Regions from separate parts of the Hydrogenibacillus sp. N12 genome, predicted to be linked through region 3. Evidence: riboswitches for the same ligand, from Rfam matches in the RefSeq annotation. Region 3 holds a riboswitch; each other region holds the start of a gene.

Region 1 (10,083 bases), 780 kb from region 3:
CATCGGGTGGGCGAAGGGCATTTTGCCGGCTCGACCGGCTACGGCTATCACGACCTCGGCCGGGAGACGCTGGAGGCGGTCTTTGCCGACGTCTTCGGCGGCGAGGCGGCGATCGTCCGGCCGCATCTTCTCTCCGGGACGCACGCCATCGCCGCCAGTCTCTTTGGCCTCCTTCTTCCCGGTGAAAACCTCGTCATCGCCACCGGGGAGCCCTACGACACGCTCCGGCCGGTGATCGGTCCGGAGGGGCGCGGCCAGGGAAACCTCCTCGACTACGGGATCGACGTCCGGATCGTGCCCCTTCACCCGGACGGCGGCATCAACCTCGACAAGATGCGGGCGGCGATCGACGAGCGAACAGCGGTCGTGTTTTTTCAGCGTTCACGAGGGTATCAGGAGCGACGCTCGTTTTTTGTCGCCGAGCTCGCCGAGGCGATCCGGGCGGCCAAAATGAAAAACGCCGCCGTCACCGCCGTCGTCGACAACTGTTACGGCGAGTTCGTCGAACCGATCGAACCGCTTCACGCCGGCGCCGACGTCCTTGCCGGCTCTCTCATCAAAAACCCCGGCGGCGGTCTCGTCCGGGTCGGCGGATACATCGTCGGCCGCCGGGCGGCGATCGAGCGGATCGCCGCCCGGCTCGTCGCCCCGGGGATCGGGCTCGCCGTCGGGGCGGCGCCGGGGGGCTGGCTCGAATTTTATCAGGGGCTCTTTCTCGCCCCGCACGTCGTCGCCGAGGCGCTCAAGGGGGCGCATCTGACCGCGGCGGTCATGCAGGCGGTCGGCTTTCCGGTCGATCCGCCGCCCGGAGCTCCCCGCACGGACCTCATTCAGTCCATCTCCTTCGGCGACCGGGAGACGCTCCTCCGCTTTGCGGAGGCGGTTCAAGCCCACTCGCCGGTCGAGTCATACGTCCGGCCGACGCCGGGGGCGATGCCCGGATACCGGGACCCGGTCGTCATGGCCGCCGGGACGTTCGTCCAGGGAGCATCGATCGAGCTTTCGGCCGACGCGCCGCTTCGGCCCCCGTACCGCGGTTACCTGCAGGGCGGACTCATGTACGCCCACGTGAAGCTCGCCCTGATCGGCATCCTCGTCCGTCTGGCGGAAGCGAGGCGGATCGCCCTGTAGAGCGTTCGGAAAGGCGCCGATGCCGCTCGCCGGGGCAAGACCGGCCCACGCGCCGGGCCGGCGATTCGAGCGATCAGGCCGACGATCGGTCGGACGGGACGGCGTTCAGGCGAAGCCGGCCCCGGCGGTGCGGTCCTCTACCGGTCGTAAAAGCGGATGAGACCGACGACGCGGCCGAGCACGGTCGCCGTCGCCAGCTCCATCGGCGGGTAGTTCGGATTTTCCGCCGCCAGCCGGACGACGCCTCGGGCCGGATCGGGATAAAAGCGCTTCACCGTCGCCTCCCCGTCTTCGGTCATCGCCACGACGATGTCGCCGGGGTTGGCATGGGGAGTCTTTTCGACGATGACGAGGTCGCCGTCGTGGATGCCGGCAAGGATCATGCTGTCCCCTTCGACCCGAAGGAGGAAAGCGTCATCCGGCGTCCGGGCGGCGGGGAAGGGGAGGTAGCCCTCGATGTTTTCCACGGCGGTGATCGGCCGTCCGGCGGTCACCTTGCCGACGAGAGGGAGGTAGCGGACGTCGCCATGGGCCTCCCGTCCCTCGGGCCCGAGAAGCCGCATCCCTTCGGCGCTCAGCCGAAGGGCCCGGGGCCGCTCCGGATCTTTTTCCAGCATGCCCTTTTGCACCAGGCGATTGAGTTCAAAGTGGACGGACGACGTCGACGACAGCCCGACGGCTTTCCCGATCTCCCGCACCGACGGCGGGTAACCGCGCTCCCGGAGCGAACGGGCGATCGCCCGAAGGATCGCCCACTGGCGGTCGGAGAGGTCGGACATCGGGAACGCCCCTTTCGCGGAGATTTTTCCATCGGTTGCCCCCATTGTAACAGACCTTGCCCGACAAAAACAGATGTTTTCGTCAGGCGGCGAGATCGGGCCGTCGATAGCGGCGCCCCTCACCGGCCATACTACAAAAGAACCAACCCCGGCCGCCGTCCGGGGAGCGGGGAGGGGCGGACATGCGATTTTTGGGCCTTCGGGTCGTTCTTGCGCTCGGGGTTTTTACGGCTTCGGCGTTCGGGTCGGCCGCCTGGGCGGCGCGGGCGGCGCTCGGCGTCGCATCGGATGATGGTTCCGCCGGATCGGTCGACCGGCCCGCGTCGGAGGCGAACCTGCCCGGCGGGGTGGAGACGAGGGCGTACCACTGGGGCTTTCAAAAAAGCCGCGACGGCCGGCCGCCGTCGATCGCCCGGGAAGGGTTTCAGGCGCTGATCGAGCGGTACGGCGCGCTTTTTTACGATGAAAAGGGAGGCAAGGTGCTGTATCTTACGTTTGACAACGGTTATGAAAACGGTCAGACGGCTCGCATTCTCGACGTGCTTAAGGAAAAGAACGTGCCGGCGACGTTTTTCGTCACCGGCCACTACCTCCGGTCGGCGCCGGAGCTCGTTCGCCGGATGGTCGCCGAAGGGCACATCGTCGGCAACCATTCGTGGAGCCACCCGGACATGTCCGCCCTGAGCCCGGCCGAGATGCGCCGGGAGATCGAGCGGGTGAACGCCGCCATCGCGGAGCTCACCCCGCAGCGGACGACCGTCTTTTTCCGGCCGCCCCGGGGGGTGTTTTCCGAACGGCTGCTTCGTACGGTACAGGAGATGGGGATGGAGACGATCTTCTGGTCCGTCGCTTACAAAGATTGGGAACGGGACGTCGTCCGGGGGGCGGATTACGCCTACCGGCAGGTGATGGGCCAGCTTCACCCCGGCGCGGTCATCCTTCTGCACAGCGTCTCCAAGGACAACGCCGACGCCCTCGGCCGGATCATCGACGACGCCCGGGCGCAGGGGTACGACTTTCGCAGCCTCGAGGACTGGCGGCTTCGGGAGCGGAGCCTCCTCACGCCGGAAGGGGCGTCGACCGGCGATGACGATACCTGAAATTTTTGCGCTTGACAATCGACCCCGACCGCTCTACAATCGCTCCAGTGAGTTTTCCGTTCGGTTTCTCCGGACAATCGCATCGATCTGGATAAGCCCTTATCCAGAGCGGCGGAGGGACTGGCCCGATGAAGCCCGGCAACCGGCACGTCCGTGCCAAGGTGCCAATTCCAGCGGTAAGGCCTGAGCGGTGACTTACCGGCAGATAAGGGAGGCGACTCCTTTCCGTGCCGGCCGCCGGCCGGGCGGAAAGGATTTTTTTATGCGCAAAACCGGGGTTCGGTGAAGAAGGACTCCGTGAGGAAGGTTTCGGCCGGAAAGGTTTCGCTTAGGAAGGAGGAGGCGGCATGCTCGCCGCGACCGCCCCCGTGGAGATCCCGCCCGATGATGAGGCGATCATTCGGCTCGAAAATGTACAAAAAGTATACGAAGGCCGCGGCGCGCCCGTCGAAGCGCTGAAAAACATTAACCTCACCATCCGCCGCGGCGAGATCTTCGGCGTCATCGGCGAAAGCGGCGCCGGGAAGAGCACCCTCATCCGGCTGATCAACTTTTTGGAGCGGCCGACCGGCGGCCGGGTGTGGGTCGACGGCGTCGATCTGGCGACCCTTTCCTCGGAGGCGCTCCGGAAAAAACGGATGAAAATCGGCATGATCTTCCAGCATTTCAACCTGCTCTGGTCCCGCACGGTCTTTGAAAACGTCCGCTTTCCCCTCGAGATCGCCGGTTGGCCGAAGGACCGGGCCCAGGATCGGGTGGAAGCGCTTCTCGACCTCGTCGGCCTCCGGCACCGGCGGGACGCCTATCCGGCGCAGCTTTCCGGCGGGGAAAAACAGCGAGTCGGCATCGCCCGGGCCCTCGCCAACGAGCCCGACATCCTCCTGTCCGACGAGGCGACGAGCGCCCTCGACCCAAAGACGACGGACGACATCCTCGACTTGATCCTTTCGATCAACCGCCGCTTCGGCATCACTGTCGTCCTCATCACCCACGAGATGCACGTCATCGAAAAAATTTGCGATCGGGTCGCCGTCCTCGACCGGGGCGTGATCCAGGAGGTCGGGCCGGTCCCGGACGTCTTCAGCCGGCCGAAGTCAGCCGTCGCCCGACGTTTCATCGCCGAGGTCTTTGACACCCCCTCCGACGGCAAAGGCGCCTCCGGACAGGCGGAAGGGGACGGGCGGCGCACCGAGGCGCTCCGGCTCGTCTTCGTCGGCGCGGTCGCCGAAGCGCCGATCATCCACCGGCTCATCCGGAGCCACGACGTCGAGGTGAACATCCTCCGGGGGGAGATCAAGCGCCTGAAAGACGTCCCCTTCGGCACCCTGACCGTCCGCCTCACCGGAACGCCGGCGGAACTGATGGCGGCGCGGGCCTTTCTCACCGAAGCTGGCGTCATCGTCGAGGCGGTCACACCGGCGTCGGAGGAGGTGACGGGCGGTGCACTTTGAAAACGTCGTCGCGCACCCCGAGATCGTCGTCCAGGCGACGATCGAGTCGGTGTACATGGTGCTCCTGTCGCTTTTCTTCAGCGTCCTCATCGGCATCCCGCTCGGGGTGCTTCTCATCATCACCTCGCCGGGGCATCTCTGGCCGAAGCGCTGGCTGAACGAAGCCCTCGGTGCTGTCGTCAACGTGTTCCGCTCGGTGCCGTACATCGTCCTCATCCTCTGGACGATCCCCGTCTCCCGGGCCCTCATCGGCACCTCCTACGGCACGAACGCGGCGATCATCTCCCTCGTCGCCGGCGCCGCGCCGTTTTTCGCCCGCCTCGTCGAAAGCGCGATGCGGGAAGTCGGCCGCGGCGTCATCGAGGCGGCTCAGGCGATGGGCGCCCGGACGGTCGACATCATCTGGAAAGTGCTCATCCCGGAGAGCCTCCCGGGAATCGTCTCCGGCATCACCGTCACCGCCGTCGCCCTCGTGAGTTACTCGGCGATGGCCGGCCTCGTCGCCGGCGGCGGCCTCGGGGCCCTCGCCTGGAACGAAGGCTACAACTCCTTCAAAAACGACATCCTCCTCGTCGCGACCGTCCTCCTCATCGCCATCGTCCAGGTGCTGCAGTGGATCGGTGACCGAATCGTTCGGCGGCTGGACAGGCGCTGACGGTCGGATTGAACGACCCCCGGCGCATCTCCATTCCAGGCCGCCCGTCTGCCGGCCCTTCATGCTCTTCCGGACGGTCCCGCGCCCAGCCGGCGCGTTGACCATACACCTTGGCGCCGCCGGAAAAGAGGCGGCGACGGCGCCGCAAAACGGCGTCCGACCGATTGATCCACATGATCCTGAACCTTAAGGGGGGATCCGCATGTTCCGTCGCCCGCTCAAAAGCGGAGCCATCTTCCTCGTCCTCGCCGCGCTCCTCATCCTCGGCGCCTGCGGCACAAAGACCGCGCCCGGCGAGGGAACCGGTCCCGCCGGCGGCGAAAGCAAAACCGACTCGGCGAAGCCGGAGACGCTCACCGTCGGCGCGTCGCAGGAGCCGCACGCCCAGATCTTAAATGACGTCGTCAAGCCGAAGCTCAAGGATGAAGGCATCGACCTCAAAGTCGTCGTCTTCCAGGATTACGTCCAGCCGAACGTCAAGCTCGCCGAAAAAGAACTGGATGCCAACTACTTCCAGCACATTCCCTTCCTCGAAAAGACCAACCAGGAAAAAGGGTATGATCTCATCCCCGTCTGCGGGGTCCACATCGAGCCGTTGGGCGCATACGTCGCGAAGGGGAAAAACTACAAGTCGGCGGCCGATCTTCCCGACGGCGCCACGATCGCCATCACGAACGACCCGACGAACCAGGGGAGAATGTTGCTGCTTCTCGAGCGGGAGGGCTTGATCAAACTGGCCGAGGGGAAAGGGGCCAGCGCCACCACGACCGACATCGTCGAGAACCCGAAGCATCTGAAGTTCTTGCCCATGGACGCGCCGCTTCTTCCCCGGGCCCTTGAGGACCCGAAGGTCGATCTCGCCCTCATCAACACGAACTTCGCCCTTCAGGCCGGTCTGAACCCGACGAAAGACGCCATCTTCATGGAAGACAAGACGTCGCCGTACGTCAACGTCGTCGCCGTGCGGCCGGAGTCGAAGGAGGACCCGCGGATTCAAAAGCTCTGCGACGTTCTTCTTTCGGACGACGTCAAGCAGTATATCGAAGACAAGTACCAGGGCGCCGTCGTCCCGGCGCAGGTCCGCTATTGAATCTCCGGCAAGCAGCCATTCGTTCCCGTTTGACCCGGCGAAAGGTCAGACCTTTCGCCGGGCTTTTTTCCGATTGACCGCCAAGAGCGGCCGGAGTATGCTGGGGAGGAAATCGATGAAAGGGTAAGGGGTGGAACTTTGAAATCGTTTCGGGCGCAAGACTGGGCGCCGCTTCTTCGGCCGTATGCCAGACCCGACCTCCGGTACAGCCTGTGGCAAGTGACACATACCGGCCTTGCGCTTGTTGTGCTGTTTAGCCTGGCGTATCGAGCCGCCGCTTTTTTCCTGCCCCTTGCCCTCGCGATCGACGGCGTGGCGGCGCTTTTTCTGGTACGTTTGTTTATCTTGCAGCACGACGCCGGGCACGGCTCACTTTTCCCCCGCCGGTGGATGAACGAGGCGTTCGGTTTTGTCAGCGGCGCGGTGACGCTCGTCCCGTACCACTACTGGAAATGGCAGCATGCCCGCCATCACGCCACCAGCGGCAACCTGGACAAGCGCGGCGTCGGCGACATCCTGACGTGGACGGTCGACGAGTATTTGCGCGCCTCGCCGTGGGCACGCTTCAAGTATCGCGTCTACCGCAATCCGTGGGTGATGTTTTTCATCGGCCCGATCGCCGTGTTCATGATCGCCTATCGTTTTCCGCTCGGCTTCGGCGGAGAGAAGCCGTTCATCCGGAAAACCGTGGCGCTCACCAACCTCGTCATCGCCTTCGCCCTGGGAGGCGCCGCGTTGGTCTGGGGGGCGAAGGCCCTGCTCTGGGTCTATTTCCCGAGCCTGTATCTGGCGGGGATGATCGGTATTTTCCTGTTCTATGTGCAGCACCAGTTCGAGGACGCCTACTGGTTTCGCGATCCGCAGTGGGAATATGTGCGGGCGGCGATGGAAGGAAGCACGTATTTGAAACTGCCGCGACCGTTGCAATGGGTGACGGGGAACATCGGTTTTCACCACATTCATCACCTCGCTCCGGGCATCCCCAACTACCGGCTGGAAAAAGTGCAGAAAGAAGTACCGCTTGTCCAGGTGGCGCCGACGGTGACGCTCAAAGATGCGCTTTTCGTCGCCTTCGCCGACCTCCATCTGTTCGATGAAGCGACGCGGAAATTGATCGGGTTTCGCGACGTTGCACCGCGCCTCAAGGAGGGCCAAGTCGCCGCGAAGAAAGCCAAAGCCGGCGCCGGACCAAACGAGCGGAAAGCGAAGGCGCACGGGGCGTGAGCGGAAACGGGATTTCTGAACGCGCCGTCGCCGGAGCGGTTCTAGGCGACGCCGTCCCTCGAAGCCGAACGCAGAATGAAGCGCGCATGCCCTCTGCCGAAATCTGCTATAATCGACGAGGGGGGGATGTCCATGCAATACCGCAAGATCGGCAAAACCGGCCTGCGCGTCAGCGAGATCAGCCTCGGCAGCTGGCTTACATACGGTCGGTCGGTGGACCGGGAGACGGCCATCCGGACGATCCACCGCGCTTACGAACTCGGGATCAACTTTTTCGACACGGCGAACGTCTACGCCCGCGGGGAGGCGGAAAGGGTCGTCGGCGAGGCGCTCAAGGCGTTTCCCCGCGAATCGGTTGTGCTCGCGACGAAAGTGTTCTGGCCGATGGGCGACGGTCCGAACGACCGGGGGCTTTCCCGCAAGCACATCATGGAGCAGGCCCACGCGAGCCTAAAGCGCCTCGGCGTCGACTACGTGGACATCTATTACGCCCACCGCTACGACCCCGAGACGCCGGTCGAGGAGACGCTCCGGGCGTTTGACGACCTCGTCCGGCAGGGGAAGGTCCTCTACGTCGGCGTGAGCGAGTGGACGGCGGCCCAAATCCGGGAAGCCCTTCATGTCGCCGACCGCTACCTCCTCGACCGGATCGTCGTCAACCAGCCGGTGTACAACATGTTGAACCGCTACATTGAAAAAGAAATCATCCCCCTCGGCGAAAAAGAGGGCATCGGCCAGGTCGTCTTTTCACCGCTCGCGCAGGGGGTCCTCACCGGCAAGTACAAGCCCGGAGTGCCGGCGCCGGCCGGAAGCCGCGGCGCCGATCCGGAAGCCGGCGCCTTTGTCCAGCGGTATCTCACCGACGATCAGCTGAAAAAGGCCGAGAAAATCGCTGCCCTGGCCCGGGAACTCGACCTCACCCCGGCCCAGCTCGCCCTGGCGTGGGTCCTCCGGCAACCCAACGTCGCGAGCGCCATCGTCGGCGCCACCCGACCGGAGCAGATCGAAGAAAACGCCAAAGCCTCCGGCGTCGTCCTTTCCGCCGACGTCCTCGAACGGATCGAAGCGATCTTAAACGGCGAAGGAGAGACCGATCGGTGAGCCCCATCTGGCGGAAGAAAACCGTCGAGGAAGCCCGGGAGCTCGCCGAAGAAAGGGAATACAAGCTGAAGCGCGAGCTGGGACCGCTTCAGCTCATGCTCCTCGTCCTCGGCTCGACGATCGGGGCCGGCATCTTCGTCCTGCCGGGAACGGTCGCCCACCACTACGCCGGCCCCGGCGTCATCGCTTCGTTTGCCCTAAGCGGCCTCGTCACCATCGCCGTCGGCCTGGCTTACGTCGAGTTCGCCTCGATGGTCCCGGTCGCCGGGAGCGCCTACACGTACACTTACGTGGCCCTCGGCGAGATCCTCGCCTGGATCGTCGGCTGGGACCTCATCTTCGAGTTTACCGTCATCACTTCAACCGTCGCCGTCGGCTGGTCCGGCTACGTCGTCGAGATCGCCCGCTCCGCCGGCCTGTCGCTTCCGGAGGCCCTCACCCGGGACCTCGCCCATGGCGGCGTCGTCAATCTGCCGGCCGTCCTGGGCCTCCTCCTCGTCGCGTCCATCGCCCTGGCCGGCATTCGCCTCGTCGGACAAGCGAACGCCTTTTTTACGTGGATCAAGGTCGCCGCGATCCTCTTTTTCATCGCCGTCGGGGTCGGCTACGTCGATCCCGTCCACTGGCAGCCGTTTGCCCCGTACGGCGTAAGCGGCATCCTCACCGGCGCGGCTCTCGTCTTTTTTGCCTACACCGGCTTTGACGGCGTGACGACCGTGCTCGAAGAAGTCAAAAACCCCCAGCGGACGATCCCGATCGCCCTCCTCGGCGGGCTCATCCTGCTCACCCTCTTTTACGTCGTCGTCGCCGCTGTCATGCTCGGCATGGTGCCGTACACCGACCTCGACGTCCCGGACCCGGCGGCCTACGCCCTGGCCCGGGTCGGCATCCGCTGGGGAAGCGCGCTTCTTTCGGCGGCGGTCGTCTTCGGCCTCATCGCCACGATGCTCGGAAACGGCCTTTCCGCCACCCGCATCCTCTTCGCTCTCGGCCGGGACGGCCTTCTCCCGCCGGCGATCGCCCGCGTGCACCCGACCCGCCGGGTGCCGACGATGGCGACGGTCCTCGTCTTCGGCACCGGCATCATCCTCGCCGGCTTCCTCTCGATCGGCGAGCTCGCGGAGCTCGCGAACATCGGCGGGCTTTCGGCATTTTTGCTCACGACCGTCTCCGTCGTCGTCATGCGCTTCCGGCGGCCGGATGAGCCGCGGGTCTTCAAAGTGCCGGCCCTCTGGCTGTTTGCCCCGATCGGCATCGTTGGCTCCCTCGTCCTCATCGCGTCTTTGCCGGCGGTGACGTTCGTCCGCTTCGGCCTCTGGCTCCTCCTCGGTCTCGTCGTCTACTTCGGCTACGGCATCCGCCACGCCCGGATCGCCCGCTGAAGCGCCCCGGGAAGGGTCGGCGCCGACCGTCATCCATCGCCCGGACGAAAGGTTCGCCGGACGAAGGCGAGGAGAAAGCCGGCGGCGGCCATAAGCGCCGCCGGACCGCGGCAGGGCGCCGGCAGGACGTCCCAACCGGCGAGGGCGACGAGGACGGCGGCGGTGCGAAC
Region 2 (10,083 bases), 260 kb from region 3:
TTCTGCCCCTCTTCCGAAAGGATGAAGTCGACGAACGCCTGCGCCGCCTTTATGTTTTTCGTCCCTTTCACGATGGCCACCGGCTCGGTGATCACCGGCACGCCTTCTTTCGGATAGACGAGCTCGACCGGCGAGCCCTCTCGCTTCGCCCGGGCGGCCATAAAATCGACGAGCATGCCGTACGCTTTTTCGCCGCCGGCGACGGCCGTGAGCACCCCGCCGTTCCCTTTCCCGACGACGACGCCGTTTTGCTTCATGTCTTCATAAAATTTCCAGCCGAACTCCGACTGCCGCACGAACACGCCGAGGTTATAGGCGGCCGCGCCCGAGTAGAGCGGGCTCGGCATCATCGCCTTGCCGCGCGCCTCCGGAGAAGTGAACACACGCCAGGAATCCGGAAGCGTTTTGACTTTCTTCGTGTTTACGACGATGATGCTGGCCATGACCTTCGTTCCGGCGTACGTTCCGTCGGGATCGACAAACGCCTGGGGGATCGCCTCGACGTTCGGCGAGCGATACCGTTCGAGGAGCCCTTCGGCCTTCAGCGCTTCGAACGTCACCGCATCGGCCAGGAGGAGCACGTCGGCTTTCACCCCGCCGGCCAGCTTTTCCGACCTGAGCTTGGCGACGATTTCTTCCGTTCCCGAGCGAAAAACGACGACATCCACCGCCGGATACCGCCCGCGGAAGGCCTCGACGAGCTTGTTCGCATCGTCGTCCGGTTGCGAGGTGTAAAAATGAAGCGTCCCTCCAACCGGAGCTTTACCGCTTCCTTCGGCATCTTGAGCCTGACCTTGCCCGCTTTGTCCGCAACCCGAAAGCCAAAAACCGACCCCGACCGTCACGAAAACGAAAGCGAAGATCGGCCTTGCCAGCGCTTTTTTAACCATCGCTTTTCCTCCGCTCGTCCTCACGCTTTCTGGTCATTGCCGTCCATGTCGGGTGTACCCTAGCCCGCGTCTAGGTCAAGTATAGCGATCAAGTCCAGTATCATGTGTAAATTGCCCTCTTCGGCGAATGAAAGGACAGGTCACTCAGGCATTCACAACGTGCAGCATGGCCGGCTCAGTGGATTTCTGTTGTTCCTTCTTCCACTGCCAATACTCATCCATATTCAGGTAACGGTGCCCAGTGGTCCACGTCTCGTCTATCTCCATGAGTAGCGCTCCAAGCAACCGTATTACGGATTCCCGGTTGGGAAAGATGCGGATGACTCTTTCACGGCGGCGAATCTCCTCGTTGAGTCGTTCCACGCCGTTCGTGGTACGCAAGCGCCGCCGATAGCGATCCGGCAAGACCAGCACGGCCGTGACGTCGTCAAAGCCCTCCTCTAGCACCTTGACGGCCTTGGGTGCCTTCTCAGCGTACTCCTCCACAAATTCATTCATGAGCAGTCGGGCCGTCTTGAGGTCGGGCGCATCAAGAATGGCTCGTACACGCTTGTAGACCTCCTTCTGCAACGCCTTGGGTGTGGCGTCCAAGATATTGCGCATGAAGTGGGTCTGGCACCGTTGCCAGGTGCATCCCTGAAACTCCGTCTGCAGTGCCTTCACCAGCCCGCCATGACTGTCAGACACCACAACGTCAACGCCGCGGAGACCCCGGTTCTTCAGCCAGGCAAAGAACTCCCGCCAGCTGGCCTCCGATTCGCTGTCGCCCAACATCAAGCCAAGAATCTCACGGTACCCTTCTTCGTTGATGCCAACAGCGATCATGGCCGCTCGAGAGCGAACACGCCCTTCCTCCCGAATCCGGAGTACCAAAGCGTCCACCAGCAGGAACGGATAACGATGCTCAGCAAGGCTGCGATTATTCCATCCCTGAACGATGGGATCAAGGCGCTTGCACAGCTCGGAGACCGTGGACTTCGAGAACGTCGTGCCGCACAACTGCTCGGTGACTTTCGCCACGTCCCGGGTGGACACGCCGTTCACCACCATCTCCATCAGGGCGATGATGAACGCTTGTTCGCTGCGCTGGTACCGAGCAAACAGCTCTGTGGAGAACTGGCCATTCCGGACCCTCGGAACCCGCAACACCAGCCGCCCCACACGGGTTGTCAGGGTGCGGGTGACTGTTCCGTTGCGATAGCCTTGGCGTTCTTTCGTGCGCTCGTATGGCGCCGCTTTCAGATGCTCCTGCACTTGCGCTTGGAGGATCTGGTTGACCACACTCTCCACCAGCTTTGCCACGCCTCCATCCCGCTGAAAGAGGCCTTCCAAAATCTCGTCGTCCACGGTAATCTGGTACTGAGCCATCCGGTATCCCTCCTGGTGAAGTGGTTTCTTCTCCGTCTCACATTCTACCAAAGAGGGCCGGATGGCTCATTTTATGTCACCTGGACCATCCGTTTTTACACATGATACCGGACACGACTAGTATAGCGGAGATGTGTTAAGGCCAGATGAACGGAAGATAAAGATTGTGTAAAGCGGGCGATCATTGCGCCGACCACTGGCCGCGTGCCCGTCGCCGGCAGGGCGATGAACTTTACCTGAGCACCGGCTGCATTCAAACCGGTGATAAGGCCGTTCTGTTCGATGTCCCGGGCGAGTTCTTCGATGTCGCCGAAGACTTTGCGTATCCGGTCGCCGATTCCGATCTTGTCGATGTCGACGAGCATGTTCTCGTTTCCCGACCGTATCTGGGATTGACCGTCAAATATAACGTCCCCGTCGCCGGAGGCGCCGGGAGAAACCCCGCCCGTTTACCGGTCAACCGCGTGATTATCGAGCCGTCACGGGCGAAGACGGCTCAAAAAAGACGGCCCGGGTGGGCCGTCGGCAGGACATTTTCATTTCACGCCTTCGAAGAAGATGCGGGTATCTTTAGGAGAAAGAAATTCCTCCGTCGGGATCGTGCCTCTCCCGATCCCCGATGCTCACCGCCCGCTCTGCGCCGGCGAAACGGCCAGCGTCGGCACGCCGCGGAGCGTGTCTTTCACCGGGCAAATGCGCTCGACGTGTTCGATAAGCGCCCGAACCCGATCCGCGGCGGACGGGGAGTCGATCGCGATCCGATAGCGAATTTCTTGAAATCCCGGGCGGACGTCCGGCGCTTTTTCTAAAAATCCGTCCGGATCGAGGTCGCCCTCCACATCAATCGTCACGCCGCGCAGCTCCACGCCGTGCCGCTTGGCCAGCAGACTCACCAGGACGCTTATGCACCCGCCGAGCGCCGCGAGGACGAGCTCCACCGGGTTCGGGCCCTGGTCCGTTCCGCCGAGCACCGGCGGTTCGTCGATGACGATCTGTTTGTCGCGGATGTGCGCGACGGCGCGCACGCCCTCTCCGGACCACTCGACGCGAGAGGCAAAGGTCTGTTTGGCCATGCGGTTTCCCTCCACTCCTGATCTTCATCTGGCATGAACGTGATAGGCGCGGCGCCCTTGGCGGCGCCATCCGGATGCGGTCATCCGTCCCCCCTCGGTGAATCCTGAACCCGCCCCAGCAGTTCATCGCGCGTATTCACGCGCCGGCTCAACCGTTGATGCGGTCGGCGCAGACGATGGGACTCAACTTCATACACATATCCGTTGATGACCGTATCTTTGGGAATCAAGGGGTGATTCCGCAAATACTCGACCTGGGCAATGGTCGCATCGTCAACACTTTCAAAAGTCCGGAACCACCGAGCGAATGCTCCAGGGTCCGTCAGCGTCAGTTCGGGAAGCGAGGGGTCCAGCTGAACGCGTTCCACATCGATGTTGAATTTGGCCCGGAGCGCCTCGACGATTTCCTGGCCCTGAGCCGTCATCATTCCACATTCCGTGTGATTGATCACGATGATCTCTTTCGTTCCAAAGAAATTCACACTCAGAGCCGCCGAACGGATGACATCATCGGTGACCACGCCCCCGGCGTTGCGGTAGATATGAGCATCGCCGGGCTGGAGGCCGAGCATTTCTTCCACATCCAACCGCTCATCCATGCATGCCAGGACAAACAACCGCCGGTTATTGGGAATTCCCCTTTGTCTCCGAAGCACCCACGCTTCGTGCTTTTGGATGGTTTCGTCGATTTGCTGACTCAAGCTCACGGACCCTTCCCCCCTTCATCGAACCGGTAGATTGACGAACATCATCGTCCGCCGCACAGACGGCGGTCAGCCGGATACCGGCGCCGACACTTTGGCAAACGCCTGATCGAGATCCCAGATGAGGTCGTCGACGTTTTCCAGGCCGACCGACAGGCGGATGAGGTCCTCGCTCACCCCGGAGGCGCGGAGTTCTTCATCCGAGAGCTGCGAATGCGTCGTCGTCGCCGGATGGATGATGAGGCTTTTCGCGTCGCCGACGTTGGCGAGATGCGACCAGAGCGTGAGGCTTTCGATGAACTTCCGCCCGGCTTCCCGGCCACCGCGGATGCCGAAGGTGATGACGGATCCCGCACCTTTGGGCAGGTACTTCTTCGCCAGTTCGTGCGACGGATGCTCGGGAAGTTCCGGATAGTTCACCCACGCCACCGCCGGATGGCCCTTTAAGTACCGGACGATGCGCCGGGCATTTTCCACGTGCCGGGCCATCCGGAGGGGAAGCGTCTCCAGGCCCAGCGCGACCTGGAACGCGCCTTGCGGGTGAATCGCCGGCCCCATGTCCCTGAGGAGCTGGACGCGGGCCTTGACGATGTACGCCGCCGGGCCGAACGCCTCGCGGTAGACGACGCCGTGATAGCTCGGGTCCGGTTCGTGAAGCGACGGATAGCGTTCCTTCGGCCAGGCAAAGCGTCCGCCGTCGACGATGATCCCGGCGATGGTCGTGCCGTTGCCAGTGAGCCACTTCGTCGCCGAGTAGACGACGACGTCCGCGCCGTAGTCAAACGGACGCACCAACACCGGCGTGGCGAACGTGTTGTCGACGATGAGCGCCACCCCGTACTCGTGGGCGATCTTCGCCACCGCCTCGATGTCGAGCACGTCCAGGCTGGGGTTCCCGATCGTCTCGGCGAAAATCGCCTTCGTCTTCTCGGTGATCGCCCGGCGGAAGTTCTCCGGATCGCGCCCGTCGACGAAGCGCACCTTGATCCCATAGCGCGGGAGCGTCACGGCAAAGAGGTTGTACGTGCCGCCGTAAAGCTGGCTCGCGGCGACGATCTCGTCGCCGGCGCCGGCGATGTTCAGGATCGCCAGCGTGATCGCCGCCTGACCGCTCGCAAGCGCCAGCGCCCCAACGCCGCCCTCCAAAAGCGCCATCCGTTCTTCAAGGGCCGTCACCGTCGGATTGTGGATGCGGGTGTAAATGTAGCCCGGCTCTTTTAAGGCGAACAAATTGGCGGCGTGCTCGGTGTCGCGAAAGACGTACGACGTCGTGTTGTAGATCGGGAGGGCCCGCGCGCCCGTCACCGGATCGGGCTGAAGCCCGCCGTGGATGGCCAGCGTCTCCAGCGCCCACTGCCGTTTTTCGCCCATTCTCCGATCCCTCCCGGATAATGTTCAATCGGTGCACGCTTCAAGCGACGGTCGGAATGTCCGATCGGAATGACGACAGGGATGCCGAACTCTATAGGAATGCCGAGCGAAAGTCCTGCGTCACCGATCCGGGGCACGATTCGGCCTGTTCCAGCTGTTCCCGGATGATTCCGCCCCATTTTTCAAACTCGGTGAGAAATCCATCGTGGCCGTAGAGGGTGTCCACTTCAAAGTAGCGCGCTTCAACGCCACCGGCCCGAAGCCGATCGACGAAGGCGGCGATTTCCTGCGGCGGGTAAAGAAGATCGCCGCGATAGGCGAGGGCGACGACGCGGGCGCGGATGCGCTTGATGGCTTCCTCGATCCCGCCGCGACCGCGGCCGAGGTCGTGGGCGTCCATCGCCTTGAGCAAATACAGGTAACTGTTGGCGTCGAATCTCCGAGCGAGCTTTTCGCCGTGATGGATAAGATACGATTCGACCTGGAAGCTGACCTCGTCATGCCGACGCCCCCACCCATCGCGCTCGGCCCGTTCAAAGCGGCGGTTGAACTGATCGGGACTGCGGTACGTCACCATTCCCGCCATCCGGGCGATGATCATCCCCGCTTTGGGGGGATGCGCCGGGTCGTAGTAGCCGCCGTTCCACGCCGGATCGGAGAGGATCGCCAGCCGCCCGATGGCGTTAAACGCGATGGCGTAATCCGAAAGACGCGGCGTGACGGCGATGGGGATCAGAAGGTCCATCCATTCGGGGTACATCACCCCCCACTCGAGCGCCTGCATCCCGCCGAGCGATCCGCCGATCACCGCCCGCAGGCGGCGGATGCCGAGGCGCTTTAAGGCGAGATATTCCGCCTGCACCATATCGCGCACCGTGATGAACGGAAACTCGGGGCCGTACGGCCGGCCGGTTTCGGGATTGGTCGACGTCGGGCCGGTCGAGCCGTCGCATCCGCCCAGGACGTTAAACGTCACCACCTGATAGCGGTCGGTGTCGATCGGCTTGCCGCTCCCGATGAGCCCGGCCCACCAGCCCGGGTCCTCGTCGGTGCCGACGGCCACGTGATTGCCCGTAAGCGCGTGGCAGACGAGCACCGTCGGACCATCTCGCGGCCCGACCCGCTCGTAGGCCAGCCGCACATCCGGAAGGACGCGGCCGCTTTCCAGGCGGAGCGCGCCGATGGACACCGTTCCCACTTCACGCGTTTTAAGGTCCATGCTCACCATCGACGCTCCCCTCTTTCCGTCTTGGTCTGAAAAAAACCACAAAAATACGATGGCCGTGAAACCCGATGACCATGAAAAAATCCCTCTTCTGGATAAGAAGAGGGATTTCGAACCGCCGTCGAAATGCCCTCTTCTTATCTCTCGGCACGACCGCGCGCAGGACGCTCCCCCTTCCCCCGTCCATGGCGCTCGGCACGTTCCGCAGGAATTGGCACCAGATCCTGCGCGGCACCGCGCTTTCAGATTCACGCCGGGCCTCAAGCGGTTCCGACCGTGTGTGACCGGGCGTCCTCGCAGGATGGTTGCCGGGCTTCATCGGGCCAGTCCCTCCGCCGCTCTCGATAAGAAGCAGGGTCGGATCTTCGGTTGTCAGGTGCGGTCCGCTTTCACTCGGAGGAGGCCGCATTTCCGGTCGGCCGCATCTCCGGTCGCGCATCAAAAAATCCCTCTTCGTTGATGAAGAGGGATTTTCGCTCCCGCGATCCTCCCCCTTCTTATCTCTCGGAATGGCTAGGCACCCCGGACCTCCGGTCCAAGGCCTCCATTCCGCAGGAGTTGGCACCTTTTCCCGCGGATCCAGCGTCGGCACAGGCGGCTTCCCCGCCGAGTCGTGCCGACTCCCCGGGACGGTTGCCGGGCTTCATCGGGCCAGTCCCTCCGCCGCTCTCGATAAGAAGGTTTCGCTGAGACGCTTCGTGTTGGGTGTCATTCCGTTGTGACCGAAAGCTTGCGACCATTTTATCAACCGGTCCGCCGGTTGTCAAGAACTTGAGGGCTCGAGCTTTTTTCGCTGTGCCTGTATCTCGGTCTGACCTGCATCAGGCCATCTTCAGTTTTGGGGGATTCCACGATTCTTTCTTTAAACAAGATTGGTTTTCATGCATATATTCCCCGTGTTTTTAATAAAAAAGACAATACTCCACCTCCCTTTTTCCAATCCACGGAAAAAAGGTAAACAAATCTATCCTTCTTTTCCTCCACTACGCTACCTGCACAAAACTCCTCAGTTTCCCTGACCATCCCTCGCGCAGACGTCCAAGCGCCATCCCCAGCATGACCACCAGCGCAAACCCCACCCGCACGCGCATCTTCTTCAGCCCTCGGATGGTGTGCGTCTCAAAGCCGTACATCGTATCTAGACGGGAAAACACGCACTCCACCGCCGTGCGCTTGCGGTACTCTCGCGCCCATCTCGCGCTCCCGCGCGCAATCGGCGGAAACAAACGCCGATCCACGTCCATCCGAATGCGCAATCCTCTCGCCACGGGGCACTGAGCCACTCCGGCACAGGAGAGGCCGTAGGCCTTTGCCGGACACCGCTTTTTCAGCGTTCCGCGCTTCTCTTCAAAGCCTCCTTCGGCCATGGTCCGCATGGTTCCCGTTTCTGGACACACGCAGAACACGCGGCCTTTGTTGTCATACACCACGTTTGTTTGCCCCTCAAGAAGCCGCGTTGCCTCGCCGTCGCGCCAACTGGCCCGGATGTCGATCACCGGCCGGATGCGGTGTTCGTCCCACAGGCGCATGATAAGTTTTGAGTCGTCATAGCCTTTGTCCGCGGTAAGCACTTCGGCACGCGCGAGCACTTCTGGACGTTTTGCTTGCAGCTTTTCCAGAAAGGCATGGGCTGTGGCGACATCGGCTTTTGAGGCGGGTGTCACGGTGTAGGCCACCGGCAGTTCATGAGTGCTGTCGACGATGAGATGCAGCTTGTATCCAAACCACCGGAGCTTTGTCGCGTTTCCCTCGCGGTCGTGCACCGTCTTAAACCCATAATCCGCATCTCTGTCTCGCCGCCCGTCGGGTGCGGTGTTTTTCGGCCGGTAGCGCGCGTACGACCGGATGGCTTTGCTGTCCAGAGCCAGGCGTTTTCCGTAGTCGGGAAGGTATGTGGCCACAGCTTGCTGGAGCGCGACAAAGAGGGACTCCAACTCGGCCTCATGGGCTTCAATCCGTTTCCAGAAGCGACTGAAGGCCGCGGCACTTGGCACGCGGTCACCGAAGCCCAAAAGCCAGCGCAACTGTCCGTTTCGGCTCAGTTCGCGTCGCAGGGATTCGACGCTCGGGTGCTGGAACACGACGAGGGCGATATACGCATTCCACATGGCCCGCACGGGATAATCGTCCCGGCCCCTGCCGCGGGCTTTCTCCAGTTTTTGCATGAGCGCTTCGTCCGGGAGATGTTCAAGGACAAGCCTCAGGCGTTCGAGATCGCCGAGTCCGGCAATTTCGTTCCACGAAAACAGGGAGCCTTGTGGTATAATGGCCATACAGGTCTACTCCTTTGGGCAGGTTCTCCTCCTTTTGAGTTTACCAAAAGGAGCGGCAACCTGCTTTTTTATGTTCAAATTTTGGGTTCCTCTTTTGTGGGGTAAGTATTGTCAGACAACTTTTTCGACATGGCTCTGAACGACCCAGAAAGCGTTTGCCCCCACCTTTTCGGTGGGGGATTGACCGTTTTGTGAAGGTGAAAGTGAGCCGAATACCAAGGGATTCGGACAGCGAAAAAGGCTCGGCTCGAGCTTTTTTCGCTGTCCCTATTCTCGGCCTGATTTGCATTAGGCCATCTTCAGTTTTGGGGGATTCCACGATTCTTTTTTAAACAAGATCGGTTTTCATGCATATATTACCCGTGTTTTTAATAAAAAAGACAATACTCCACCTCCCTTTTTCCAATCCACGGAAAAAAGGTAAACAAATCTATCCTTCTTTTCCTTCACTACGCTACCTGCACAAAACTCCTCAATTTCCCCGACCATCCCTCGCGCAGACGTCCAAGCGCCATCCCCAGCATGACCACCAGCGCAAACCCCACCCGCACGCGCATCTTCTTCAGCCCTCGGATGGTGTGCGTCTCAAAGCCGTACATCGTATCCAGACGGGAAAACACGCGCTCCACCGCCGTGCGTTTGCGGTACTCTCGCACCCATCTCGCGCTCCCGCGCGCAATCGGCGGAAACAAACGCCGATCCACGTCCATCCGAATGCGCCATCCTCTCGCCACGGGGCACCGGGCCACTCCGGCACAGGAGAGGCCGTAGGCCCTGGCCGGACACCGCTTTTTCAGCGTTCCGCGCTTCTCTTCAAAGCCTCCTTCGGCCATGGTCCGCATGGTCCCCGTTTCCGGACACACGCAGAACACGCGGCCTTTGTTGTCATACACCACGTTTGTTTGCCCCTCAAAAAGCCGCGTTGCCTCACCGTCCCGCCAGCTTGCCCGAATGTCGATCACCGGTCGGATGCGGTGTTCGTCCCACAGGCGCATGATAAGTTTTGAGTCGTCATAGCCTTTGTCCGCCACAAGCACCTCGGCACGCGTGAGCACTTCTGGACGTTTTGCTTGCAGCTTGTCCAAAAGGGCATGGGCTGTGGCGACATCGGCTTTTGAGGCGGGGGTCACGGTGTAGACCACCGGCAGTTCATGAGTGCTGTCGACGATGAGATGCAGC
Region 3 (10,083 bases):
TCGTCGACGAACGGGGCGTCTTCATCGGGATCGTCCGCCGGAAAGAGATCCTCGAATATTGCGCCCAAACGACGAAAGCGCTCTCAAAAGGCGCCGGCGGCGCCGACGTCCGGCGGCCGAAGCCGTAGCGGAGCCGTGCGCCCGGCGGCCGAAGCGGTCCGCCGGGGCGCGTCGCGGCCGGGGCGTCGTCCGCCGTATCGGGCCGCCGGAACGCCCTCCGGCCGGGGCGCCGCCCATCCGGGCGCCGTGCCGCGAGGGCGCTCCCCGGCCGCGATGCCCCCTCCGTCCGCCGGAACGGGGGCTTACCCGGAGCGGGGGGCGTCGATGCTCAGGGCGATCCGGTAGAGGCGAAAAAGCGGTCTGGCCGTCGCCTCCGCAAAGGCGACGAGGTCCGCCCCCTCCGCCTTTTCCCGGGGAAGGATGCGGCCGACGAGGAGCTCGGCTTTTTTCACCGTCATGGCCCGCCGGAAGGCCTGTTCGAGCCCTTCCGCTCCGAGGGCGTCGTGGCGGACGACGTCCGGCGCCGTGTGGTCGAAAGACCAGACGAAATCCCCCGGCACGAGGCGGACGACATCGTCCAGCGCCTCCAGCCAGCGCCTGGCCCATGCCGGTTTGAAAGGGCTTTCATAGATGGCGGCGAGCCAGAAAAACGCGTGGGTCGGCCAGAGGCCGAACTGAAAGTGAAGACGCTTTTTGTACCCGCGGGGGTCGGAAGAGAAGGCGACCCACGTGTCGTTCGGCGGGTTGACCGTCCGGCGGGCGTGCTTGGCGATGTGGACGTGCATCGGCTCGCCGGCGCCGGCGGCGAGCATCGGCGCCACCGCTTCCGCGAAGGCGCGAAAGATCGGCCGGATGTCCCGTTCGATGGCCGCCATGCGGGCTTCAAGGCCCGGAACCAGGAGGGCATCGAAGGCCTTGGCGTCGAGGGCGGGGCGGACGCCCGCGGGGTGCTCCGACATGTTGGTCCTCCTTTCGCAGAAACATTCGCCTGCGACCGCCCCCGCTGCCGGTCCGGGCGCCGTTCGGCGCGGGGCGCCCGGTGCCTTCGAACGATCGAGCAGGGCGGGTCCTTTCTGTTTCCTTCGACCGACCGGCCGGCGGATCGCCAGGTGCCTTCCTGCCGGCCGGCGGGTCGGCCGGCGCCGTCCGGCGGGCGAACGGTTCGCCGTATCGACACCGTATCACAACGGCCGGGCTGCCGCAAATTCCCCTTGCAATCCCGCGCCGAGCATAGTAAGATAGATGTACTCCAATCGTAAGAATTCCCTGAACGGATTTCCAGAAATTGGGAATCCTTCCGCTCCGCCGCTGGAAGCGGTGATTCGGCGGGCCCGCCGGTCCGGTCCGGCCGGCGGTTGCCGGCATCCAAGACGGGAGAAGGGGGGCGAACGGGGTGCTGGCGTACATGCTCGAAGTCTCCGACGTGGACCTTTTTTGCACGGAGGAGCAGATGGAGGAACTCCTCCGGGATCTGAGCGCGCGCGGCGTCGCCTATACCGCGGAACGGAGCGAGACGTCGCAGATCATCCGCCTGGGCGGAGCGGAAAACATCACCCTCGAATTCCGCTTCCGGGAAGACGGGTACAAGCTCCTCAACCGGCGGTTGACGTTTCATGACCCTGTGATTGCCGAAATCTTTCGTGACTTTGTCGTTCGATATAAAGGCCACGCGACGATCAAGCTGTATCGGTCCGACACCCTCTACATCCATCACGTCCAGTACGGCGAGGTCGTCCGCATCACCGAAGTGTCCGGCAATCAGCGGAAGGTGCTTCTGGACAAGAAAGAGACGGTCACGATGGAAAAGGTCATGCAGATGTTCCTGCTGAACGAGATCGAAAACCGGATCCCGAAGCTCCGGGAAGCGGTCGACGCCGAGCTCGACCGCTTACGGGAAGCCCTTGCCGCCGGCGATGCGGCGGGCATCCGGGCGAGCAAGGAACGGCTCAAGAAGCTCCGGCGGGAGATGCTCCTCTACGAGGTCTGACCGCGCGCCGAACGGAGAGCCGCCGCGTACAAAAAGAGGGCGGCGGAAGCGGGCGCGCGTTTTTTGTCCCGTTTGGGGCCCTTTGGGTTCGTTTTTTGCGTTCGCGAAAAAAGTTCTGTGTCCGCGAAAAAAAGGCGCCGAGGTGGGAGCATGCGGATCGGGTTCATCGGGCTCGGCACGATGGGCCGGCCGATCGTCGCCCGCCTGCTCAGGGCGGGGTACGCTGTCGTCGTTCACAACCGTTCCCGGGGGGCCGTCGAATGGGCCGTCTCTCAGGGGGCGGTGGCGGCGGATTCCCCGGCGGCGGTCGGCGGGGCCGCCGATGTCGTCATGACGTCGCTTCCGTACCCGGAGACGGTCGAGACGGTCTACTTTGGGCCGGGCGGCGTCCGCGAAGGGGCCCGGCCGGGGCAGATCTGGGTCGACCTCAGCACGATCGCGCCGGCCCACGCCGAAGCGTTTTACGGGCGGGCGAAGGAGCTCGGCGTCTTTTTTCTCGATGCGCCGGTCTCCGGCGGGCCGATGGGCGCCGAGGCGGGGACGCTCACGATCATGGTCGGCGGCGACGCCGAAGCCTTTGAGCGGGTGCGGCCGGTCCTCGCGGCGTTCGGCCGGATGATCGTCCATCTCGGCGGCCCCGGCAAGGGAAGCGCCGTCAAGCTCATCAACAACCTCCTCGTCGCCGTGCACACCGTCGCCCTGTCGGAGGCGTTCGTCCTCGGCGCAAAGGCAGGCGTGGATCCGGCGGTCCTTCACGCCGTCCTCAAGGCGAGCACCGGCCACAGCTTCATGATCGACCGGACGATCGATCTCATCCAGGATCGGGATTTTGCCCCTCGGTTCAGCATCGCGCTCCTGCACAAGGACGTCCGTCTGGCGCTTCAGTTTGCCGAGGCGATGGACGTGCCCCTCGCCCTCGGCGCTCAGGCGCAGGCGCACCTCGTTCGGGCGATGGCGGAAGGACACGGCGGCGAGGACGTCGCCGCCCTCATCCGTCCCCTCGAGCGGACGGCCGGCGTCTCCGTGGTGCGGGGGGAGCGGGCCGGCGGCGGGACGAAAGCCGACGGGGCGGGCGCCGTCGGGGCGGAGGCTCCTTACGCCGGCCGTGAAAGCGGCTGATCCGATGCCGGCGGTCGAAGCGCTTGAGCGGCCGGCGCCGGGGCCGCCGGGACCCCCGGGCGGTGCCGCCGAACGGGGGAAAACCCCTGCCGGTACCGCTTGACAGCGGCACCCGGAAGCCGTACAATAGGCGCAAGATTCGCGGAGCCAGAAGCTCTGGGCACAACCGAATCGATGCGCCGCCGTTTTTTCGGCGGCACCTTCTTATCGAGAGCGGCGGAGGGACTGGCCCGATGAAGCCCGGCAACCTTCCCGGCGCGGGGAGCCGAAAGGCCTCCTCGCCTACGGGCGCACGGCGTGCCCCGGGAAAGGTGCCAACTCCTGCGGCCGCACCGGCGGCCGAAAGATAAGAAGGGGGTGCGTCCTTTTTGCCCTCTTCTTATCGAAGAGGGTTTTTTTATGGCTTTTCTCGGGAAAGGAGGTGGACCGGCGATCCGGCCGCCCGTTTCAGGGTCGGCCGGACCGGTGAGCGATGTCCGACCGCAATCCTTGCTGCGCCATGCCGGAGGTGGTCGTGGAGCTCGACCCGCCCCGGGCTCCGGCGTTCGACCGCTACTTGCAGGCGGCCCGGCGGCTTCAGGCGGCCGGGGTGACCCACATCACGATCGCCGACAACTCCCTCGCCCACGCCCGGCTGTCCAACGTCGTCGCCGCGGTGCTCCTCCGGCAGGCGTTCGGCCTTTCACCGGTCGTCCATCTGAACAGCCGGGACCGGAACCTCCTCGCCCAGCAGTCGACCGTCCTCGGCCTGTTCGCCGCCGGGGTGCGGCATTTTCTCCTCATCAGCGGCGATGCGCTGGCGCTGGGCGATCATCCGGACGGGAAGGCCGTCTACGAGACGGACAGCCTCGGGCTCATGGAGCGGTTCCGCGGGCTTCGGGCCGGCGTCGACTTTTTCGGCCGGCCGCTGGAGGGCCCGCTGGACGTTTGCTACGGCGGAGCGCTCAACCTCGGCCGCACCCTCGGCCCGCACCTCCGGCGGCTCGCCGCCAAGGCGGACCGCGGTGCCCGGTTTTTCTTCACGCAGCCGATCTTCGATCCGGCCGACCTCGAGCGGCTCCTCGAGGCCCGGGCGCTTCTCGGCGGGCGCGGGACGCTCTACATCGGCATCATGCCGCTCATCTCCGCCGCCAGCGCCCGCTTCCTCGCCGGGGTGCCGGGGATGAACGTCCCGTCGGACGTCGTCCGGGCCCTCGAGCCGTATACCGGCGAGGCGGCGATCGAAGCCGGCCTCGCGCAGGCCGAGGCGCTCATCGAGCGGGCGTTCGAGCTCGGGTGGACGCGGTTTTACCTGATCACCCCGTACCTCCGGGCGTCGACGACCGCCCGCCTCGCCCGGTTCGTCTTGGCGCGGCGGCCGCCCACCGGCGCCTCGCCGGCGGACGACGGTTCGTCGGGGGTCGGGACGTCGGCACGGCCCGGCGCTTCGGTGGGCGTCGAGGCTGCCCCGGAGCTCGGGCCGTAGCCAAACGCCGACGCTCCCGCGCTTCTCGCGCCCGACCGGTCTCCGGCGCCTCGCCGGAGGCCGCCCTTTCGGCGGCCGAAGCATGGCCGCCCGGCGCCCTTCCCCAAGCGTTTGACCTCGATCGGGCGTGCCGAAGGCGTCGGCGCGCCGCCAGCAAAGGAGTGACCTTCCGTCCATGATCCAGACCGCGAACCTCGGCTATCCCCGCCTCGGCCCGCGCCGGGAGTGGAAGCGGGCCCTCGAGCGCTACTGGCAGGGGAAATTGACCGAAACGGAGCTTCACGACGCCATCCGGACGGTGTACCGCGACGCCCTCCGGCGGCAGGCGGCCTTCGACCTCACGTGGGTGCCGGCGGGCGACCTGACCTTCTACGACCCGATGCTCGACCTCGCCGTCACCTTCGGCCTCGTGCCGGCCCGCTTCCGGGAAGCGTACGGCTACGCCGGCGGGCCGGTCTCCCTGGAGCTTTATTTTGCCATCGCCCGGGGGAGCGACCGGGTGCCGGCGGCGGAGATGACGAAGTGGTTCAACACGAACTACCACTACATCGTCCCGGAGCTCGACGCCGTCGCCGCCGGCCGGGCGCCGGAGATCGCCGACAACCGGCCGCTTCAGGCGTACCGGGAGGCGCGGGAAGTCGTCGGGGAGCGGGCGCGGCCGGTCGTCGTCGGGCCGTACACGTTCGTCCGGCTGAGCAAAGGATATCCGGAAGCGGCGTTCGCCGAGGTCGTCCGGGCGTTCGTCCCGGCGTACCGGGCGCTCCTCCGGTCGCTGGCGGAGGCCGGGGCGGCGTGGATCCAGATCGACGAACCGGCGCTCGTCCTTGACGTTCCGGCCGACGACATCGCCCTCCTCCATGAGGTCTACGGGGCGCTCGCCGAGGCGGCGGCACCGGCGAAGCTCATGCTCCAGACGTATTTTGAGGCCGTCGAGCATTATTCCGATGTCGTCCGGCTGCCGGTGGCGGGGATCGGCCTCGACTTCGTCGACGGCCTCGCGGACAACCGCGCAAGCGTCCTCCGGCACGGCTTTCCGGAGGACAAGGTCCTCGGCGTCGGCCTGATCCCGGGGCGAAACGTCTGGCGGGCGGACCTCGAAGCGGGGGCGGCCTTTCTCCGGGAACTCGCCGCCGTCGTGCCGTTCGAGCGGATGATCCTCTCGCCGTCGACGAGCCTCCTCTTCGTTCCGATCAGCCTCGAGCGGGAGACGAAGCTCGATCCGGCGCTTCGGGACGTCCTCGCCTTTGCCGACGAAAAGCTCGCGGAACTCCGGCTCCTCGCCCGGGCCGATGCGCCGGACGCCGAGGCGGAGGCGGCGTACCGGGCGTCGGCGGAAGCCCGGCGGCGGTTTTTTGCCGCCCATCCGTTTCCGGCGCCGGAGGCGGTCACCGCGGAGGAGACGACGCGGGCGATTCCTTTTGAAGCTCGAAAAAAGATCCACGCCGAGCGGTTTTCCCTGCCGCTTTTTCCGACGACGACGATCGGGAGCTTCCCGCAGACGAAAGACGTCCGGGAGGCCCGGGCCCGCTTCCGGAAGGGCGAACTCGACGCCGAGGGCTACAAAGCGTTCATCCGGGCCAAGATCGCCGAGTGGATCCGCATCCAGGAGGAGCTCGGCCTCGACGTCCTCGTCCACGGCGAATTCGAGCGGACGGACATGGTCGAGTACTTCGCGGAAAAGCTCGGCGGCTTCGCCTTCACCGAGCACGGCTGGGTCCAGTCGTACGGGTCCCGGGCGGTCCGGCCGCCGATCATCTACGGCGAGATCGTCTACCGGGAGCCGCTCACCGTCGAGGAGACGGCGTACGCCCAGTCGCTCACGGAAAAGCCGGTCAAGGGCATGCTCACCGGCCCGGTGACGATCCTCAAGTGGTCGTACCCGCGGGAGGATGTGCCGCCGGAGGCGATCGCCTATTCCATCGCCCGGGCGCTCCGGAAAGAAGTCGAGGCGCTCGAGGCGGCGGGCATCCGCATGGTTCAGGTCGACGAACCGGCGTTCCGGGAGGGGCTGCCGCTTAAGCGGCGGCACCGGGACCGGTATCTCGACTGGGCGGTGCGGGCGTTTCGCCTGGCGACGGCCGGCGCCCGGCCGGAGACGCAGGTGCACACCCACATGTGCTACAGCGAGTTCGGCGACATCATCGACGCGATCAAGGCGCTCGACGCCGACGTCATCTCGATCGAGACGTCCCGGAGCCACGGCGAGCTCATCCAGGCGTTCGAGGAAAACACGTACGACAAAGAAATCGGCCTCGGCGTCTACGACATCCACTCGCCGCGGGTGCCGGACGTCGAGGAAATGAAAGCCCTCGCCCGGCGGGCGCTCCGGGTGCTTCCGAAGGAAAACTTCTGGATCAACCCCGACTGCGGGCTCAAAACGCGGGACGTTCCGGAGACGATCGCCTCGCTCAAAAACATGGTGGCGGCGGCCCGGGGGCTTCGGGCGGAGCTCGGCGAGCAGTGAGGTTCCGTAGGCTCCGACCGGCGGCCGCCGGGCCGGCGGCGCGCCCGCTCGGGTCGGAAAAGGGTTTCGTTCGTCCGAGCGGGATGCGGTTCGGTCGGCGCCGGGATCGAAAGATGTCGGGCTCGGCGGATGACGCGATCGTCGGGCGCCGGGCTCGGCGGTTTTGAACGGTCGCGGCGCTCCGGGCGCAAGACGGGGCAAGCGGGGAGGGAGAGCCCCATGGAAAACAGGCACTACGCCACGCTGGCGGTGCACGCCGGCCTTCCGGACGACCCCCACGGCGCCATCGGCGTGCCGATCTATGCGACGGCCGCCTTCGGCTTTGCCTCCCTCGACGAAGGGGCGGAGCGGTTTCGAACGGGCCAGGGGTACACGTACAGCCGGATCCACAACCCGACCGTCGCCGCCCTTGAGGAACGCCTTCGGGCGCTGGAGGGGGCCGACCGGGCGATCGCCTTCGCCTCGGGCCAGGCGGCGACGGCGGCGGCGCTTTTGGCCCTCCTCCGGGCCGGCGACGAGCTCGTCGCCGGGCGCGGCCTGTTCGGCCAGACGCTCGGCCTTTTCCATCAGGTGTTCGCGCCCCTCGGCATCCGGGTGCATCTCGTTCCGCCGGAGCGGGAGGCGGTCGCGGCGGCGCTCAGCGCGCGGACGCGGGCGATTTTCGTCGAGACGCTCGCCAACCCGGCCCTCGAGCTCCCGGACTTTGAGGGGCTCGCGGAGGTCGCGGAAGCGCATCGCGTGCCCCTCGTCGTCGACAACACGTTCGGGGCGGTCGGCGCCGTCGTCCGGCCGCTCGAGCTCGGGGCCCACGTCGTCGTCGAAAGCCTCACCAAATGGGCCTCCGGCCACGGGACGGTCCTCGGCGGCGCCGTTCTCGTCCGGCGCGCCGACCTCTGGCAGGACGTGCCGGCGCTCCGGGAGGCCGGAGCGGGCGGCCGCGCATCGGGGGACGTCTCCGGCGAGGAGGCGTATGCGGCCCGGGTCCGGCAGCTCGGGCTTTCGCTTCTCGGGATGACGCTTTCGCCGTATCACGCCCATACGCTCTTCTACGGTCTCGAGACGCTCTGGCTCCGGATCGAGCGGGCGAGCCGGACCGCGGCCGAGCTTGCGGTTTACCTCCGGACGCTTCCGGGCGTCCGGGCCGTCCGCTACCCGGGGCTTCCGGACGACCCGGCCCACGGGCGGGCGCGGCGGTACATGCGGACGTTTGGGACGATGCTTACGGTGGACGTCGAGGGCGGGCTCGAAGGCGCCCGGGCGGTGCTTCGGCGCTGCCCGCTCAAGATGGCCGCCAATCTGGGGGACGCCCGGACGATCGTCGTCCACCCGTGGACGACGACCCACAGCCGCCTGCCGGAAGAGGAGCGGCTCCGGGCCGGCGTGACGCCGGGGCTTTTGCGCTTCTCGGTCGGGCTTGAAGATCCGGACGACCTCAAAGCGGCGCTTTACGGGTGTTTCACCGCCGCCGGGGAGCGATAAAGGAGGCGGCAGCGGCTTCTCGGCGCCCCGGCTTCTCGGCGCCCGACCCAATGGCCCGGCGTTTGGCCTGCCCTCCCCCCCTTGACCCTGGACCTAGGTCCAGGGTTTATGCTTTGGATGGACCGAGTGCCGAAAGGCTGCCGGAAGCCGGAAGAAAGAAGGGATCGATCATGGGGCGGGATGCGGTGTTTCGCCTCGCGGTTCGGGGGATGTCGCGCAAAGGGGGCGAAAGGGCCGTCGTTCGGACGCTTGAAGCGGCGGAGGCCCGGGAGATCGCCGTCGACGTTCGCCTCGGCGAGGTGCGGTTTGCGCTCCCGGACGGCGGGTCGCTGGCGGGGGTTCGTTCGGCCGTCCGGGCGGCCGGATATACGCCGGGGGAGGCGGTCCGCCGGACGGCGGAAGCCGGCGAACGACCGGCGTCGCCGGAGGTCGAAGGCGGGTTTCGGCCGGCGAACGAAGGCGGCGGTTCGGTTCCGGCAAACGTGGACGGCCCTCCGGCGCTCCGGCCTGAGTCCCGGCGGGCCCGTCCGCCGAAACGCGATCCGGACGCCTTCGACCTCGTCATCGTCGGCTCCGGGGCCGCGGCGTTTGCCGCCGGCATCGAGGCCGTCCGCCGCGGAGCGCGGGTGGCGATGGTCGAACGGGGCGTCGTCGGCGGGACGTGCGTGAATGTCGGCTGCATCCCGTCGAAGATGCTCCTTCGGGCGGGGACGGTGCGGGACCGGGCCCAGCACCCGCCTTACGACGGCCTCGGGACGTCTGCCGGGGCCGTCGACCTGCCGCGGCTCATCGCGGCGAAGGACGCCCTCGTCGCCGAACTCCGCCGGGACAAATACGAGCGGCTCATTGACCACTACGGTTTTACCCTCCTTCGGGGCGAAGGGCGGTTTCGGGACGCGGCGACGCTCGAAGTCGACGGGCGGCCGGTCCGGGGCCGGGCCTATGTCGTCGCCACGGGACGCCGTCCGGCGGTGCCGGAGATCCCGGGGCTTGCGGCCGTCGACTTTTTGACCAGCGAGACGCTCCTTTCGCTCCGGCACCCGCCGGAGCACCTCATCGTCATCGGCAGCGGGATGATCGCTCTCGAGCTCGGCCTCACCGTCCGCCTGCTCGGGGCCCGCGTGACGGTCCTCGGCCGGGGGCCGCGGCTCCTTCCGGCCGAGGAGCCGGAGGCGTCGGCGGCGCTCCTTCGCGCTCTTGAGCAAAAAGGCATCGCCTTTTTGCTCGGCGCCCGGATCGGGCGTGTGGAGGAGGCCGCCGGCCGGACGCGGGTGCTCGGGGAAAAAGACGGACAGCCCTTCGCCGTCGAGGGGGACGCCCTCCTCGTCGCCACCGGCCGCCGGCCGAACACCGAGGCGCTTTCTCTCGAGCGGGCCGGCGTCGCCGTCGGATCCCGGGGGGAGATCGTCGTCGATGCCCGCCTCCGGACGAGCGCGCCGCACATTTATGCGGCCGGCGACGTGACGGGACTGCCGCCGTTCGTCTACGTCGCCGCCCACGCCGGGGCGGTGGCGGCGGAAAACGCCCTCGGCGGCGAGCGAACGGCGGTGCTCGAGGCGGTGCCGCGGG

The links. Region 3 has a riboswitch for S-adenosylmethionine ahead of K2M58_RS02460 (methylenetetrahydrofolate reductase). Riboswitches for the same ligand answer to the same signal wherever they lie in the genome.
Region 1: another riboswitch for S-adenosylmethionine. It lies ahead of K2M58_RS06080 (methionine ABC transporter ATP-binding protein); the one in region 3 lies ahead of K2M58_RS02460 (methylenetetrahydrofolate reductase).
Region 2: another riboswitch for S-adenosylmethionine. It lies ahead of K2M58_RS03680 (homoserine O-acetyltransferase MetX); the one in region 3 lies ahead of K2M58_RS02460 (methylenetetrahydrofolate reductase).

The regions. Positions count from the first base shown of each region.
Region 1 is NZ_CP080953.1:1,296,662-1,306,744, reverse strand. It holds gene K2M58_RS06095 (methionine gamma-lyase family protein) at 1-1,131, shown strand, start outside; gene lexA (transcriptional repressor LexA) at 1,269-1,910, opposite strand; gene pdaA (delta-lactam-biosynthetic de-N-acetylase) at 2,093-3,010, shown strand; SAM riboswitch class I at 3,107-3,222, shown strand; gene K2M58_RS06080 (methionine ABC transporter ATP-binding protein) at 3,358-4,461, shown strand; gene K2M58_RS06075 (methionine ABC transporter permease) at 4,517-5,116, shown strand; gene K2M58_RS06070 (MetQ/NlpA family ABC transporter substrate-binding protein) at 5,319-6,206, shown strand; gene K2M58_RS06065 (fatty acid desaturase) at 6,345-7,430, shown strand; gene K2M58_RS06060 (aldo/keto reductase family protein) at 7,563-8,531, shown strand; gene K2M58_RS06055 (amino acid permease) at 8,528-9,913, shown strand; gene K2M58_RS06050 (hypothetical protein) at 9,943-10,083, opposite strand, start outside.
Region 2 is NZ_CP080953.1:778,891-788,973, reverse strand. It holds gene K2M58_RS03710 (ABC transporter substrate-binding protein) at 1-890, opposite strand, end outside; gene K2M58_RS03705 (IS256 family transposase) at 1,035-2,258, opposite strand; gene K2M58_RS03700 (ParB N-terminal domain-containing protein) at 2,354-2,623, opposite strand; gene K2M58_RS03695 (OsmC family protein) at 2,882-3,331, opposite strand; gene K2M58_RS03690 (beta-class carbonic anhydrase) at 3,412-4,038, opposite strand; gene K2M58_RS03685 (O-acetylhomoserine aminocarboxypropyltransferase/cysteine synthase family protein) at 4,105-5,406, opposite strand; gene K2M58_RS03680 (homoserine O-acetyltransferase MetX) at 5,498-6,634, opposite strand; SAM riboswitch class I at 6,766-6,982, opposite strand; SAM riboswitch class I at 7,126-7,310, opposite strand; gene K2M58_RS03675 (transposase) at 7,615-8,904, opposite strand; gene K2M58_RS03670 (transposase) at 9,354-10,083, opposite strand, start outside.
Region 3 is NZ_CP080953.1:514,112-524,194, forward strand. It holds gene K2M58_RS02440 (CBS domain-containing protein) at 1-128, shown strand, start outside; gene K2M58_RS02445 (DUF1054 domain-containing protein) at 303-959, opposite strand; gene K2M58_RS02450 (hypothetical protein) at 1,394-1,987, shown strand; gene K2M58_RS02455 (NAD(P)-dependent oxidoreductase) at 2,138-3,106, shown strand; SAM riboswitch class I at 3,308-3,459, shown strand; gene K2M58_RS02460 (methylenetetrahydrofolate reductase) at 3,615-4,571, shown strand; gene metE (5-methyltetrahydropteroyltriglutamate--homocysteine S-methyltransferase) at 4,747-7,035, shown strand; gene K2M58_RS02470 (aminotransferase class I/II-fold pyridoxal phosphate-dependent enzyme) at 7,255-8,514, shown strand; gene merA (mercury(II) reductase) at 8,685-10,083, shown strand, end outside.